Regions from separate parts of the Sodalis sp. RH15 genome, predicted to be linked through region 3. Evidence: predicted binding sites of a transcription regulator. Region 3 holds the regulator's gene; each other region holds the start of a gene.
The links. The regulator PurR, encoded in region 3, represses purine synthesis genes. The targets are predictions, from matches to a motif close to CANGCAAACGTTTGCNTG.
Positions count from the first base shown of each region.

Region 1: glyA (serine hydroxymethyltransferase) is a predicted target of PurR. The motif match lies at 3,431-3,448, and genes of this name have one in related genera.
Region 2: purT (formate-dependent phosphoribosylglycinamide formyltransferase) is a predicted target of PurR. The motif match lies at 2,195-2,212, and genes of this name have one in related genera.

Region 1 is NZ_CP178738.1:4,536,826-4,542,423, forward strand. It holds gene csiE (stationary phase inducible protein CsiE) at 1-255, shown strand, start outside; gene ACL2XO_RS20620 (hypothetical protein) at 431-1,951, shown strand; gene glyA (serine hydroxymethyltransferase) at 2,004-3,257, opposite strand; gene glnB (nitrogen regulatory protein P-II) at 3,633-3,971, opposite strand; gene glrR (two-component system response regulator GlrR) at 4,037-5,374, opposite strand; gene ACL2XO_RS20640 (two-component system QseEF-associated lipoprotein QseG) at 5,395-5,598, opposite strand, start outside.
Region 2 is NZ_CP178738.1:3,643,567-3,649,164, forward strand. It holds gene ACL2XO_RS16655 (S9 family peptidase) at 1-933, opposite strand, end outside; gene ACL2XO_RS16660 (YebF family protein) at 1,184-2,020, opposite strand; gene purT (formate-dependent phosphoribosylglycinamide formyltransferase) at 2,251-3,432, shown strand; gene ACL2XO_RS16670 (bifunctional 4-hydroxy-2-oxoglutarate aldolase/2-dehydro-3-deoxy-phosphogluconate aldolase) at 3,651-4,292, opposite strand; gene zwf (glucose-6-phosphate dehydrogenase) at 4,341-5,598, opposite strand, start outside.
Region 3 is NZ_CP178738.1:3,277,465-3,283,062, reverse strand. It holds gene gloA (lactoylglutathione lyase) at 1-362, shown strand, start outside; gene rnt (ribonuclease T) at 614-1,279, shown strand; gene ACL2XO_RS14960 (Grx4 family monothiol glutaredoxin) at 1,406-1,753, opposite strand; gene ACL2XO_RS14955 (hypothetical protein) at 1,885-2,064, shown strand; gene ACL2XO_RS14950 (C40 family peptidase) at 2,146-3,042, shown strand; gene ACL2XO_RS14945 (YnhF family membrane protein) at 3,068-3,157, opposite strand; gene purR (HTH-type transcriptional repressor PurR) at 3,357-4,373, shown strand; gene cfa (cyclopropane fatty acyl phospholipid synthase) at 4,801-5,598, shown strand, end outside.

The DNA of each region.
Region 1 (5,598 bases), 1.3 Mb from region 3:
GTTATACTGACCAACAGCGAGGGGGGCAAAGAAAAAACGCTGGAGTTACAAATCCGCGAGTTGACCCTGTTGCCGCTGAATATCAAGTTCCAGTCCCTGGCCGAATTCCAGGTTCGCGGCGCGCCTAAAAATACCGTTTTGGTCATTTCGCCTTTTTCTCTGCCGCTACCGCTGTTTTCGCCGCCGCTGATGCTGGTGCGCCTGCCGCTGGCGCAATCCCAGCAAGAGCGTATCCGTCAACTGCTGGAAGCCTGATTCCCGAAGGGAATCGATCATTATCGCTTTCCCTCAATAGACAATGGGAATGGGTTTAATTTAACATTTCATTTTAAAAATTGAAGAAATCGCTCATCCAATGCCGCCTTGGCTTTATTTTATTGAGTTGTTTACCTACTATGCTTCACCCATTTAGTAATGATAAAGCGTATTAATGAATTCGATTAAAGCACAACCTGATGCCTGCACATTTTCACCGCATTTAAAAAATTGTGGCGTCAATTCTCCGGATCAAAATCATGAAATTAATAATTTTATGGGCCTGTTCAAGCCACTAATTCAGGTTTCCAATATTGCTTTGAAAATAAGCGCCAAATGTAAACCCTCAGCCGTAGCAATAACCAAATGTTTTTCCGCGCTGGTATTTTTTTCTATACCGTTCTCCGCGGCACGGAATCTGCCCAGGGATAAAACAAACAAGGGGGATGATTATAAAACCATTGGTAAAGAGCTCCACCAAGCAGCACTTCAATGGCGGGATGAAAATATTATCCATCATCAAAAAAAATCCGATGAGAAATTACGAATTAAAAATATGCATCAGGCCGTCACGGCCGCTGTTTATTATGCCTCTGCATTGACTTCACCCGCTCATCACAGTGAAAGGCTCGGACCTCGAGAAAATAACAGGGCTGCCGACGATGCCCATTCAACGGCGCTATCCTCCCCGATCCTTGCCATGGGAATCCAAAAAAGCATAGAACAGCTTCCTCCATTAGATCCTACTGAGTATTACATGATATCGGGCTATGGCGATAACGCCGACCGGTTGGTTCCATTGGAAAAAAGCGGCAAGAACACCCACCATAACTTTCTGCGTTATCGAGATGACCCTGATGTATTGACGTCCGGGTTCCCGCAGCAGGCGGCGTTTCCATTGGATACCCCGAGTGACGCCTCGCTAACCGCCCGGCCGGGTCGCCGCGGATTAAGCGGAAAAAGGTTCGCGGCGCCGGGCAAGGACAAAACGCAGAATATCTTGACCAAGATTAAAAAAGCTGACATCCGGAATGTCCCTTTATTGCCCCCATCCAAGAACGATCCGCGACTGCCAGCCGCCATCATTCAGCAATGCAAGGCAACTCTGGCTGAAGATGAATATGGCATAGCGGTGGCTAACCTCAACCCAGCGCACTATGGCCAGGGTAAAGTCTATGAAATATTTACCGACCGCGATGGCATCAGCCAACCGGTTTCCCGCTTTTATGTTTTGATAAACGCCGATGGGATATCGGTGCGCCCGGTAGTGATGCCGGAGCACGGCGTCAAATATGAAATTTTTGATTCCGGCAATCAGGCCGTCAGCTACCCCCTGGCCTTTAGCAACGGCCAATGGATACTGCAGCAGCCTACGGCTTTGCAAGTCTCGAAATCGTTAATCCGCCGCATAACCCCGGCAATGGCGGATCCAAATATTGTGGAGTCGGTATTATCCGCGCCCGATGAGCGGGGATTACAGTGGTCCCATGACCATAAAAGCTACTTGAGGATAAAAGGGCATTATGTGGAATTAATCCGTAATAAAAATAAAAGTAATCGATATCATATTGTGACAAAGCACAAAAGAAATAGAATCGATATTAAATTTCATAATAATAAATTTATCGTGACTTCTCAACGCAGCGGAGCCAAAAGGAATATAGCTGCGGCCAAGAGGGAAATACTGGTGTATTAATTTACGCTTATCCCCCGCAATCACATCTGCGGGGGATAAGGCATTCGGCTAATCAGGCATAAACCGGATAACGGGCGCAGATGGCCAGGACTTTTTGCTTGGTGCGCTCAATGACCGCTTCATCGTGAACATTGTCCAGTATGTCGCAGATCCAGCCGGCCAGTTCACGCACGTCGCTTTCGCCAAAGCCGCGGCGGGTGACCGCCGGGGTGCCGATACGGACACCGGAGGTGACAAACGGACTTTTCGGATCGTTTGGCACGCTGTTTTTATTAACGGTGATATTGGCGCGGCCCAAGGCGGCGTCAGCCTCTTTGCCGGTGAGATTTTTCTCCACCAGGTCCAGCAGGAACAGGTGGTTATCGGTACCGCCGGAGACAATGTTATAACCACGATCCAGGAAAACCGCCACCATGGCCTTGGCGTTTTTGGCAACCTGCTGCTGATAAATCTTGAATGCCGGTTCCATGGCTTCTTTCAACGCCACCGCCTTGCCAGCGATAACGTGCATCAGCGGACCACCCTGCCCGCCGGGGAATACCGCCGAGTTCAGCTTTTTATACAGCTCATCGCTGCCGCCTTTCGCCAGAATCAGGCCGCCGCGGGGACCGGCCAGGGTCTTATGGGTGGTGGTGGTGACCACATGGGCGTGAGGAACCGGGTTGGGATAAACGCCGGCGGCAACCAGCCCGGCCACGTGAGCCATATCAACAAACAGATAGGCGTCGATGCTGTCGGCGATTTCACGCATTTTGGCCCAATCCACAACGCCGGAATAGGCGGAGAAACCGCCGATAATCATCTGCGGCTTATGGGTTGACGCCAGTTCCGCCAGCTGCTGGTAATCGATATGCCCGGTTTCGTCGATGCCGTAGGGAATAATATTATATAGCTTGCCGGAAAAATTCACCGGCGAACCGTGGGTAAGGTGGCCGCCGTGGGCCAGATTCATGCCCAGCACCGTATCTCCCGGCTGCAACAGGGCGGTGTACACGGCAAAGTTGGCCTGGGAGCCTGAATGGGGCTGTACGTTGGCATAATCGGCGCCGAACAGCTCCTTGGCGCGATCGATAGCCAATTGCTCGACGATATCCACAAATTCGCAACCGCCGTAATAACGTTTGCCCGGATAACCTTCGGCGTATTTATTGGTCAGTTGAGAACCCTGCGCCTGCATGACGCGCGGACTGGTGTAATTCTCCGACGCAATCAGCTCAATGTGCTCTTCCTGGCGCACTACTTCCTGCTCCATTGCCTGCCACAATTCGGCATCGTAATCTGCAATGTTCATTTCACGCTTTAACATCCGGTTCTCCTGCTTCAACTGACGTAATTCGTCGATTAAGTTACTCGCCATATTTCACGTTGCGGGCGCGTTGGCTTCCCTGCAAGTCGAACTATGTAGAGTAGAATCCGAGGGGGTATGGCGATAGTGTAAACTTTTTTGCCCCTGCTCCGATAGGTGCGGGGGCGGCTTTTTACGCAAACGTTTCCCTGCGGTTACGCCGCAGGGCTTGGGGGATGGGGTCCGGCGAACCTTCAGGATATTTTTTCATTGCGGCAGGGCGTTTTTTCATGAGGGGGCAGCCCATGAGCTAAAAGTTCACGGCGGGCGATTTATGAACGAGAACGGCCATCGCCCAAGCGGCATACTACGCCGGGACGAAGCCGCCGGGCCGGATTAAATCGCTTCTTCGTCCTGCTCGCCGGTACGAATACGCACCACGCGCGCCACGTCGAAGACGAAAATTTTGCCGTCGCCGATTTTACCGGTTTGCGCGGTATGCATTATCGTCTCCACACAGCTGTCGACGATATCATCCGATACCACCAGCTCTATTTTCACCTTGGGCAAAAAATCCACCATGTATTCCGCGCCGCGATACAGCTCGGTATGGCCTTTCTGGCGTCCGAAACCCTTCACTTCAGTGACGGTCATGCCGGTGATACCGACTTCCGCCAGCGCCTCGCGGACATCGTCCAGTTTGAACGGTTTGATAATCGCATCGATTTTTTTCATTATACAACCTTTCTCAAGCTGATTTGCGGCCTGCGCCGCTCATCATCGGATAGAAGAGAGCCAACTTAATCTTTGAAATCATTAGCGTCCAGCTCATGGCGCGACAGAAGCTTGTAAAACTCGGTCCGGTTACGACCCGCCATACGCGCCGCCTGGGTCACATTTCCCTTGGTAATCTGCAGCAATTTGCGCAGATAATGCAATTCAAATTGCAGCCTGGCCTCAACAAAGGTCGGCAAGACGGTATTTTCACCTTCCAGCGCCTGTTCCACCAGCGCCTCGCTGATAACCGGGGCAGAGGTCAGCGCCACACACTGTTCTATCACGTTAACCAGCTGGCGTACATTGCCGGGCCATCCGGCCGCCATTAAACGCTTCATGGCGTCGGAGGAAAAACTTCGCACAAAGGGTTTATGCCGTTCCGCCGCCGTCCGTAATAAATGGTTGGCCAACAGGGGGATATCTTCGGCCCGCTCGTGCAATGCCGGTAGTTTCAGGCTGACTACATTCAGGCGATAAAAAAGATCTTCCCGAAACTCCCCTTGCGCCATCACTTTGGGTAAATCCCGGTGGGTGGCGGAGATCACCCTGACATCTATATCCAAATCCCGGTTACTGCCCAAGGGGCGTACTTTACGTTCCTGCAATACCCGTAATAATTTTACCTGCAGGGAGAGAGGCATGTCGCCGATTTCATCAAGAAACAGCGTCCCGCCCGCGGCGGATTGAAACAGCCCCTCCCGGCTGCTGACCGCGCCGGTAAACGCCCCCTTGGCATGGCCGAACAGCTCCGACTCGAGCAATTGCTCCGGCAACGCGCCGCAGTTGATGGCGACAAAGGCGTTTTTGCCGCGGGGACTGGCGGCATGTATCGCCTGGGCCAGCACCTCCTTGCCGGTGCCGCTTTGCCCGGTAATCAGCACGCTGACATCGGACTGGGCCACCATTTTAGCCTGCTCCAGCAGCCGCAGCATGATGGGGCTGCGGGTTACGATGGACTCCCGCCAGCTCTCGTCGCCGGCCGGCATGGACAAGGACAGCGCCTCGTCAATGGCTTTATATAAAGCCTCGCGGTCCACCGGTTTGGTGAGGAAGCTGAACACGCCTTTTTGCGTGGCGGCCACCGCATCGGGTATGGAGCCGTGGGCGGTGAGGATTATCACCGGCATGCCGGGCTGGTGGCGCTGAATCTCCTCGAACAGCGCCAGCCCGTCCATTTCATCCATCCGCAGATCGCTTATCACCAAATCGATTTTTTCCCGCGACAGCAGGCGCAGCGCTTCCTGCCCGCTTTCAGCGGTGGTGACGTTGAATCCCTCGCTGCTCAGACGCATGCCCAGCAGTTTCAGCAAACTGGCATCGTCGTCCACCAACAGCAAATTGGCGTTTTTACGTTGGCTCATGGGTTACCGGTTCCTTCGCTTCATTGCTTCGCGGCCGGTGCCGTCTTATCGCCGGCGGCCGCACCGGCGCCCGATGCCGGGGCATCGGATGCTCCCCCGTCGCCGGCATCATTGTCGCCGCTGTCTGATATGCCCTGTTTACGGGCCGACAGGCGCCGTTCTATTTCCGTCAGATTTTCCAGCTTGCGGGTGGTTATATCCAGTTTACTTTGCAAATCCGCCTG
Region 2 (5,598 bases), 370 kb from region 3:
AGTTTCCCAAAAGGATTCATCCGCGGTTTCGCTGCGATAGAGGGCGAAGTTTTTCCCCTCCCGGTTGGAGCGCAGGTAAAAATGCCCGCCGAAATGATCCAGCGAATATTCATGGTCGTGGCGGCGCGGCAGGAAGAGCTGCGGCCGGGCATGTGGGGAGTCTGCGTCCAGCAACAGGATTTCCCCGGAGGTGGTGCTGCCCAGGGCAATGATAATGTAGCGTTCAGACGTGGTTTTATGGACGCTGACGTAAAAGGAGTCGTCTTTTTCCTCATAGATAAGCTCGTCCTGCTCGGTTGCGGTTCCCACCTTGTGGCGGTAAACCTGGTAGGGCAGCAGCGTTTTTTTGTTTTTACGCACGTAATAGAGGTATTGGGAATCGTTGGTCCATTCAAAGCCTGACGACGCGTTTTCAATGACTTCCGGATACCAGGAATCCCGTGCCAGGTTTTTGAAGCGGATACCGTAAAGCCGCCGCGACAGAAAATCTTCGGCGGCGGCGACAATGGAATTGTCCGGGCTGACATCCAGCGAACCCATGGTGTAAAACTCGCTTTGCGCCGCCCGTTTGTTGCCGTCGAGTAATACCTCCCACTCGTCCTGCTGTTCGTCCAGATCCACGGACTGGCGGGTGTAGATGGCATATTCATTGCCCTCTTCATAACGGCTCTGGTAACGATAGCCGCGCCGGACATAGGGTACGGATCGATCCTGTTGCGGAATACGCTCCACCATTTCGGTAAACAGCTTATGGCGCAATTCTTCATGGCCGGTCATCATGGCCTCGCCATAGGTATTTTCTTTGGCCAGGTAATCGAGCACCGCCGGGTCTTCGCGCTTATCATCACGCAGCCAGTAATAATCATCCACGCGGGTATCACCGTGCATGGTGAGGCGGTGCGGTCTTTTATCGGCTATTGGTGGAAAAATCATACATACCCTTACTTAAATTCTGCATAAGAAACAGAGTGGCACGAATATTCCAGGATGCCAAGCGGTGCCGGGCCACAAGTGATGCGTCGGGGAAAACAATGACCGGGGAGCTTGCGGATGCACCTCAATGAAACAGGCATTCGGCGGTATTCAGTTTATACCCCCATACTTCGAGTTGCAGGCGCGTTAGCGTTCCTGCAACTCGAATTATTTAGGGTATATTGAGACAATTATGGGGAAAAATATTAACTCATTTACTCAAGGTATAGCTGATTACGCCTTTCTGGCAGTCAAGGGTAATCCCGTAGCTGCGATCGGCGGTTTGTCCGCGGATTTTCAACGGCGCCTGCCAACTGTCGCCGGTGCCCGTCACCTCTTCCGGATTGATCCAGGCCACCATGGTGTCGCCTAAAGCCTGTTTATCATCGGCAAAACGTGGGAACCGGTTTTGGGTGTAATCCTGCTGGATTAATTCCGCTACTTGCGTCGCATTCAAATCCGGGCAAGGCGCTACGGCGAAGGTTTGCACCGGCGGATTCCTGGCAGCTGTTTTGGCCTGTTCCGCCGCGGTGGTTTTGGCCGCGTTGGATTTATCGCCGGTAGCCTTTTTCACCGGAGCCGGTTTGGCGGGCGCGGGTTTGGCCGGTGCGGGTTTAGCCGGTGCGGAAGAATTATTGGCCGGCGCCGGCGGTTGGGCGGGTACGGCGTTGGCCGGTGCGGAAGGCTGAGCCGGCGCAGTATCGGTCGGGGCCGGCGGCGGTACCGGCGAGGTATCGGCCGGCGCTGGAACGGCGTTGGCCGGGGGCGATGGCTGCGCGGGAGCGGCGGCGGACGGCGTCTGGGGTGTCGCGGCCGCAGGGGCGCTGTTTTGCCCCGTCGCCGGTGGCTGGGGGGTGGCGTTATCGGTAGCGTTCGGCGTCGCCTGGGTTTGGGCGGAGGGTGATTGCGCCGCAGAGCCGGCGTCGGACGATGACTGGGCGGCGGGTTCCGCCGTACCTGACTGAGTCTGATCGGCCGCCGTCGCCAGAGGGGACAAGATCAGTCCCAGCACCAATGCCCCCAACAGACCGGGTCCCGTTTTATGCATAGATCCTCCACATGTACTGTTTATCCGTATTTCAGGGTATTAGATGATAATAGCCTGTTAAAATTCGCTTGAGAAAGGGATTTATAGTTACCGAAGCAAAAGATAACACTTTAACCGTTTGGCTTAGCCATTGATACAAAGGGATTTACCGGCATGCTACCTAGTCCTGCTGCATAGGCAAACGATTTCGTTTATACTGCGCGCAATTTTTATCAGGTCAGGGGAAAAAAATGGTAACTATCGGAACGGCTTTACGTCCCGGCGCAACCAAAGTCATGCTGTTGGGTTCCGGCGAGCTTGGCAAGGAAGTGGCCATTGAGTGTCAGCGGCTGGGGGTAGAGGTGATTGCCGTCGATCGGTATGCCGATGCGCCTGCGATGCATGTGGCCCATCGTTCCCATGTCATCAATATGCTGGACGGTGACGCGCTTCGCGCGCTCATCGAGCGGGAACAGCCGGATTTTATCGTGCCGGAAATCGAAGCCATCGCCACCGATATGCTGGTAACCCTTGAACAGCTCGGTCATCGTGTCGTCCCCTGCGCCCGCGCCACCCGGCTGACCATGAACCGCGAAGGCATACGCCGCCTGGCGGCGGAAACGCTGGCATTGCCCACTTCGCCCTATTGTTTCGCCCAGGATCCCGCGGAGCTTTTACAGGCGGTGGCGACTATCGGCTTTCCGCTTATTATCAAGCCGGTAATGAGCTCATCCGGCAAGGGACAAAGCCTGGTAAGGGATGCCGATACCTTGGACGCCGCCTGGAATTATGCCCAGCTCGGCGGTCGGGCCGGCGGCGGCAAGGTGATTGTGGAGGGGCTGGTGCAGTTCGATTTTGAAATTACCGTGCTGACCATCAGCGCCGTGGACGGCATTCACTTTTGCGAACCCATCGGCCACCGTCAAGAGGACGGGGATTATCGGGAATCCTGGCAGCCGCAGGCCATGAGTCCATTGGCCTGGCAGCGGGCGCGGGATATCGCGCAAAAAGTGGTGACGTCCCTCGGCGGCTTTGGCCTGTTCGGCGTTGAGCTGTTTGTGCGCGGCGACGAGGTGATTTTCAGCGAAGTCTCACCCCGACCGCACGATACCGGCATGGTCACCCTGATATCACAGGATTTATCCGAGTTCGCCCTGCATGTACGGGCTTTTCTGGGATTGCCGGTGGGCGGCGTTAGGCAATACGGTCCGGCGGCCTCGGCGGTGATTCTGCCGGAGCTGGAGAGTGATAACCTGACGTTCAGCGGCCTGGAGCAGGCGCTGTCGGCCGGAGTACAAATCAGGCTGTTCGCCAAGCCCGCCATCAGCGGCAAACGCCGTCTGGGCGTGACTCTGGCCATGGCGGATACGGTGGAAGACGCCGTGAGCGCGGCTAAAGCAGCGGCGGCGGCGATTAACGTGCAGGGGAAGTGAAGCAAAGGCCCCAATGCAGGGGCCTTTGAGCTTGTTGACAAGGTGCCCGGTCGAGACAGGCTACCAGATCGTAAACACGCCGTGAACCCGTCCCTGGGGGCTCGATCCGCGCCATCCCTGGCGCGGACGGTTTACTCTTCCGGCAGCCTGTCCCTCCTTATTATCGCCGAGTACGTTTGTCAGCAGTCTGAAAGTCTTCCTTGAAGGAGCCTTTGTTATTACGCTTTAGCGCCGGCGACCGCTTCTTTCGCCAGTTCGGTGATGCGCGCGTAGTCGCCCGCTTCCAGCGCGTCGTTGGGCACCAACCAGGAGCCGCCGATGCACAGCACGCTTTTCAGCGCCAGGTAATCACGGTAGTTCTTGGGTGAAATCCCGCCGGTGGGGCAAAAACGGATCTGGGAGAAGGGTCCGGCGATGGCTTGCAGCGCTTTCACGCCGCCGTTGGCTTCAGCCGGGAAGAACTTGAACTCCCGTAAACCATATTCCATACCCAGCATCAGTTCGGACACGGTGGCGATCCCCGGAATCAGCGGGATGTTGCCTTCAGTGGCGGCTTTCAGCAGCGGCTCGGTTACCCCGGGGCTGATGATAAACTGCGCGCCGGCGGCGGTCACTTCGGCCAATTGCTGAACATTGGTAACGGTGCCGGCGCCGACGATGGCTTCCGGCACTTCTTTGGCAATGGCGCGGATGGCATCGATGGCGCACGGGGTGCGCAGGGTCACTTCCAGCACCCGAACGCCGCCGGCCACCAGCGCTTTCGCCAACGGTACCGCCTGTTCCAGCTTATTGATAACAATAACCGGCACAACCGGACCCGCTGTCAGGATGCTTTCCGCGCTTGTTTTCCAATTCTTCATTACTTGGTGTCTCCAGTCTTGCCTGTTAGGCAAAGGGTATAAGTTAACTTATTCGAATTCATTCCAGGAGCGGCCGTCACGGGTTATCATGGCCACCGAGGCCACCGGTCCCCAAGTGCCCGCCTGATAAGGTTTCGGCGCGTCATTGTCCGACTCCCAGGCTTCCATGATGGAGTCCACCCATGTCCACGCCGCCTCAACCTCATCGCGGCGAACAAACAGCGCCTGGATGCCGCGCATGGTTTCCAGCAGCAGCCGCTCATAGGCGTCCGCCAGATGCTCCTGGTTGAAGGTTTCCGTAAAGCTCAAATCCAGTTTGGTGGTTTGCAGGCGATGCTTGTGATCAAGACCAGGGACTTTATTAAGGATCTGAATATCCATCCCTTCGTCCGGCTGCAGGCGGATGGTCAGTTTGTTTTGCGGCAGCTGTTGATAGGAGTCGCGGAACAGATTGAGCGCCGGATTCTTAAAGTAGATGACTACTTCGGAACATTTGGTGGGCAGGCGTTTACCGGTGCGCAGGTAAAAAGGAACCCCCGCCCAGCGCCAGTTGTCGATATCCACCCGGATTGAAACAAAGGTTTCGGTATGGCTGGCCTTATTGGCGCCCTCTTCTTCCAGGTAACCCGGTACTTTCTTACCCTGGACAAACCCGGCGGTATATTGTCCCCGAACGGTGGTGTCGCGCACGTTGGTATGATCAATGGGCCGCAGAGAGCGCAGTACCTTCACTTTTTCGTCGCGGATGCGATCGGTGGTTAAATCCGACGGCGGCGACATGGCAATCATGGTCAGAATCTGCAGCAAATGGCTTTGAATCATGTCGCGCATCTGGCCGGCTTTATCAAAATATCCCCAGCGCCCTTCAATGCCCACTTCTTCGGCCACGGTTATCTGCACATGATCAATGGTGCGATTATCCCAGTTGCTGGCGAACAAGGAGTTGGCGAAACGCAGCGCCAACAGATTCAACACGGTTTCTTTACCGAGATAATGGTCGATGCGATAGACCTGGCACTCTTTGAAGTACTTCGCCACCTGATCGTTAATGACCTGAGAAGAGGCTAAATCGGTACCCAGGGGTTTTTCCATGACGACCCGGCTCGGCTCTTTGTTCAGCCCGGCTTCTCCCAAACCCTGGCAAATGGCGCCGAAGGTATTGGGCGGCATGGCAAAGTAGTTGATGGTAACACGGTTTTCCTGGTCGAGCTTTTCCCCCAGGCGGGAGAAATGTTTGGTTTCGTTTACATCGAGATTACAAAAATCCAGGCGCGCGCTGAGCGTCTTCCAGAGCTTTTCGTCGATA
Region 3 (5,598 bases):
CTATTGATTTCTATACTAAAATACTCGAAATGCGCCTATTGCGCACCAGTGAGAACACTGAATATAAATACACGCTGGCGTTTGTCGGCTATACCGAAGAAACCGAAGGCGCAGTTATTGAATTAACCTATAACTGGGGAGTCGACAGCTACGATCTCGGCAGCGCCTATGGCCATATCGCCCTGGGCGTAGATAATGTCGCCGCTACCTGCGAACGCATCCGCCAGGCCGGGGGCACGGTTACCCGTGAAGCCGGACCGGTGAAAGGCGGCACGACCATCATCGCCTTTATCGAAGATCCCGACGGTTATAAAATAGAATTGATCGAGCAGCGTCACGCCGGCCTGGGCCTCGGGCACTGACATATTGGCCACGGCCGGGCACGGCGGTGGCGGTCGGTAATGCGCCGCACATCATAAATCCGCGAATGCTTAAAGTTACATCGTAACGGACGGGACCCAAGACAGGGGTCCCTTTTCAGGATTATCTTCCCATTTTCCGTTTAATCACCGCACTATTCCATTGCGGGCAGCCAATGAAAATGGATTCGCCATGCATACCGGAACAAAATTTGCCATAATGCGGGCTGTATTTCTAAATAGTAAGAACAGGCATGGCTGAAATAGACGATGTAAATTCCCTTCGCGGCCGTTTCCGCGGCTTTTATCCGGTTGTCATTGATGTAGAATCCGCAGGCTTTAACGCCGCTACCGACGCCTTGCTCGAAATTGCCGCCGTGACATTGAACATGGATGTAGAAGGCTGGCTCGTGCCGGACCAAACGTTGCACTTTCATGTCGAACCTTTCCCCGGATCGCTGTTACAGCCGGAGGCGCTGGCGTTTAACGGCATCGATCCGTCCAATCCTTTACGCGGTGCGGTAAGCGAATACGATGCGCTGCATGAAATCTTCAAGATGGTGCGCAAAGGCATAAAGGATCAAGGCTGCAACCGTGCGGTAATCGTGGCCCATAACGCAGGTTTTGATCATGGTTTCCTGATGGCGGCGGCGGAACGCGCCAATCTCAAACGCAATCCGTTTCATCCTTTTGCCACCTTCGACACCGCGGCGCTGAGCGGACTGGTGCTTGGGCAGACCGTATTGGCGAAAGCCTGCGCCGCCGGAGGAATTGAATTCGACAGCCGCCAGGCCCATTCGGCGCTGTACGATACCGAGCGGACCGCCGAGCTGTTTTGCGAACTGGTGAATCGCTGGAAGCGTCTCGGAGGTTGGCCGGTACCGCCGCTCGGCGACGATAGCAGCGGCGAAACTGATTAAATCAAATCACGGAGATGGCCGAACAGCGGGAGAGCATGTTTGTTTTGACCATAAAATCAAAGCCAATCCCAGCGATAGGATTGGCTTTTTCTGTTCTGAACGCTCAGGCTAGAAGCCCTCACTGACTCAATTGGACGGCTGATCTTCCTGAGAACCGTATTTCACCGCGGTTTCTTTGATAAGCGGCTGTAGCTCGCCGTGCTGATACATTTCAAGAATGATATCGCAACCGCCAATCAGTTCACCATCCACCCATAATTGCGGGAAGGTCGGCCAATTGGCGAATTTCGGCAGTTCGGCCCGAATATCCGGATTCTGCAGGACATCCACATAAGCGAAACGCTCGCCGCAGGCGGAAAGCGCCTGTACCGCTTGCGCGGAAAAACCGCAACCAGGCAATTTCGGAGAGCCCTTCATATAAAGAAGAATCGGGTTTTCAGCAATTTGCTGCTGAATTTTTTCAATCGTCGTCATTGTCTCGCTTCCTCAAGCCATAAGCTGGCCTTATCTGCTCTGGGCGGGATTATGCTCAGAATCACTATTCTAACGATTACCGTATAAATAGATAAACGTTTTTTTGCCCGCCATAGCCCGCACGGACAAAGATGCGCAGCACCTTAATAAAGGATAACACCAAAGGCGGCCTTTTACCTGGCACCGGGGCATGGCTGCCAAACTCTTTTTTAACAATTGAAAAACTGTTGAATTTTGCGCCAAATTATGCCGATGAATGCAACAAATATGCAGTCGTTCACGTTTATTCACAATATGATGATAATTCATGATGCAAAGTAGGGGTAAATAGCTTAAATTCCTTTGAGGCATTTATAACCCCCTCTTTGGGGCCACAGAGGATAGCGTTAATCATGCGTTTATGCTTTACGCTTTTTGTGTTGCTTTTTACTCAGTTATTTTTCAATTTGGCGCATGCCGCGCCCAATGCCGGTATCAATGCCGACCAGCGAAAATCACAGTCCAGTACGGCTAAAACAGGTGACCGACGCAAACGAAAACCTCTTAAAGAGGTGTTGAAGATAACCAAAAAAAGCAAACCGGTGACCGAGCAGAAAATCACCCGTCATAGCACAGACAAACCAAAAGAGCTCGTTGCTGAAAAAAGCAGCAATAAAAAATTACATTCCCTACCCGTCGCCAAAGCGAAAGAGCCGGCCGTCGAAAAAAACCACGTTAAAAAATTGCATCCAATGCCCCCCGCAAAAAAAATAGCCAAGTTTACCCCGCCGAAAAAAGGCTACAAAAAGGGTTACGGCAGGCATCGGATGAAAGAAAGCGCCACGCTCGATCTCATTGCCAACGATCAACCCATCATCATGAGCGATAGCCACAAAAAACGCTATCAGCATGCCAAATTGACGGCGATGAACAAGCTGATGTCCCAGATGGGCAAGCCTTATCGCTGGGGCGGCATGTCGCCCAATACCGGGTTCGATTGCAGCGGCCTGATCTATTATGCTTATAAGGACGTGGTACGGATTCATATGCCCCGTACCGCCAATGAAATGTTCCATTTACGCGATGCGGCGCCGGTGAAGAAAGACGATCTGGAAAGCGGCGATTTGGTTTTCTTCCATATCACCAACCGCGGCGCGGCGGATCATGTGGGCGTTTATTTGGGCAACGGACGGTTTATCGAATCCCCCCGCACCGGCCGCGATATCCGCATCAGCTATCTGAATGAAGATTATTGGGCGGATCACTATGTCGGCGCCCGCCGGGTCGTGACGCCGAAAACCATTCGCTGAAAGGAAAAAAAGGCGCCTGGGCGCCTTAATTCATTACCGCGGTAAAGCTGAACGCAATGATCACCAGCAAGGAAAATACCGTGGTCATTAATGACAATTTGAAATCGCTGCTCATCACTTCTCCTTATCACTACACCTATCGCTGAACGGGATATCTTTACACCCGTAGGTTGTAAGCAGTGTCGCATAACCCGATTAAAAAAGCTTGCCGGGCAGCAACTCCCGAGCATATTTATCTTTATCGCTTTCACTTTAGTGCCGAATCAAGGAAAATTGGCGATTTATTTATTTCGGCGTACAGGAGTTCTACACGCATGGCAACCATTAAAGACGTGGCGAAACGCGCCGGGGTATCCACCACTACGGTGTCACATGTCATCAATAAGACGCGATTTGTGGCGCAAGAGACCAAGATCGCCGTTTTGGAGGCCATCGGGCAGCTGCACTATTCCCCCAGCGACGTGGCGCGCAGCCTTAAGATCAACCGCACAAAATCCATCGGCCTGCTGGCCAGCTCAAGCGAAGCGCCCTACTTCGCGGAAATTATCGAGTCGATTGAGCACCACTGTTTTGTGCGGGGATATACCCTTGTGCTGTGCAACTCCCATAACGATCTGAACAAACAGGGCGCCTATCTGGCGATGCTGGCGCAAAAACGGGTGGACGGGTTGCTGGTGATGTGCGCCGAATATCCCGAACCGTTGCTGAATATGCTGGAAGAGTATCGCCATATCCCCATGGTGGTCATGGATTGGGGCGAAGCTCGCCGGGATTTCACCGATACCATTATCGACAATGCCTTCGCCGGGGGTTACATGGCGACCCGCTATCTGATTTCCAGGGGGCATCGCGATATCGGCGCCATACCCGGCCAACTGGCGCGCAATACCGGGGGCGGCCGTCATCGCGGCTACCTGCGGGCCCTGGAAGAAGCCGGCATCGCCATTCCCCATCAATGGATTGTGCAGGGGGATTTCGAACCGGAATCCGGCTATCAGGCCATGAAACTCATTCTGTCCAGGCCGCAAAGGCCCACGGCGGTATTTTGCGGCGGTGATATCATGGCCATGGGTGCAATGTGCGCCATTGATGAAATGGGCATGAAGGTTCCCGATGACATCTCAATTATCGGTTATGATAATGTGCGCAATTCGTGCTTTTTTACCCCGTCATTGACTACCATTCATCAACCCAAAGAAGAGCTGGGCGAGGCCGCGCTGACCATGCTGCTGGACCGTATCACCAGCAAACGGGAAAACGCCAGGATTATCGAAGTGCATCCCGCCCTGATTGTACGCCGTTCGGTGGCCGACGGCCCGTTTCGCTCCTGAAGGGCGGCGCACGGCCTCCTGAGCCCCTTATCAAAGGTGATTCGCTCCCGAATGTAATAATATATTTCATACCGCCGAATGTGCCTGATGAGTTATTGTTTCGATAGGAAATCATTAACTTATCTGTGAAATACATTATTCTGTCAGCTATTGTCTAAACCGGAATGCAGGCTTATACTCAATATCGTTAACAAATATAACGAGTTGTCTAATAATTTTGCTTTAAAAGAATGTCGTGTTTTTACATGGCGTCATCCTATTTATGAAGCGCCCGTCTGACAAACAGTCTATTGGTGTTTTTTATATTCCTCTGTTTATTGTGGTACATCCGACACCACGGATACCCGTGGATGATTATAAAAGCCCGCAGGTATCGGCTACGCTTTTCCTGACGGGGTTATAACAGAAGAAAGGTGATGGAGAAGCTATGAGTTCCTCGTGTGTTGAAGACCTGAGCTTTCATGATAATGCTTGGTATCGAATCATCCATGAAATGCTTGCTGAGGCAGGTGTAAAGATCAACGGCGCAAGGCCGTTTGATATTCATGTCAAGAACCCGGAATTTTTTAAACGCGTGCTAGAGGACGGGTCATTGGGGTTGGGTGAAAGTTACATGGACGGCTGGTGGGAATGCGAGCGACTGGATATCTTTTTTCAGCGCGTTTTAAGAGCCGGTTTGGAAAATAAGCTTCCCCGGCATTTCAAGGATGTTATGCGCGTTGCCGCCGCGCGGCTCATGAATCTTCAGTCTAAAAAACGGGCTTGGATTGTCGGCAAAGAGCATTATGACTTGGGTAATGACCTGTTCAGCCTGATGCTGGATCCCTATATGCAGTATTCGTGCGGCTATTGGAACAAGGCCACCACCCTGGAGGAAGCGCAGCAGGACAAGCTCAGGATGATCTGCGAAAAGCTGCAGTTAAGACCGGGCATGACGCTGCTGGATGTGGGCTGCGGCTGGGGCGGGCTTGCCGCTTATGCGGCCAAGAACTACGGTGTTTCGGTTCAGGGGGTGACTATCTCCGCTGAACAGCAGAAACTGGCGCAGGATCGCTGCGAAGGTTTGGACGTCACTATCTCGCTGCAGGATTACCGCGACCTCAACGTGCAATTCGACCGTATCGTTTCGGTGGGCATGTTTGAGCACGTAGGTCCGAAAAACTACGCCACCTATTTCGACGTCATTGATCGCAACCTGAAACGCGACGGCCTTTTCCTGCTCCAT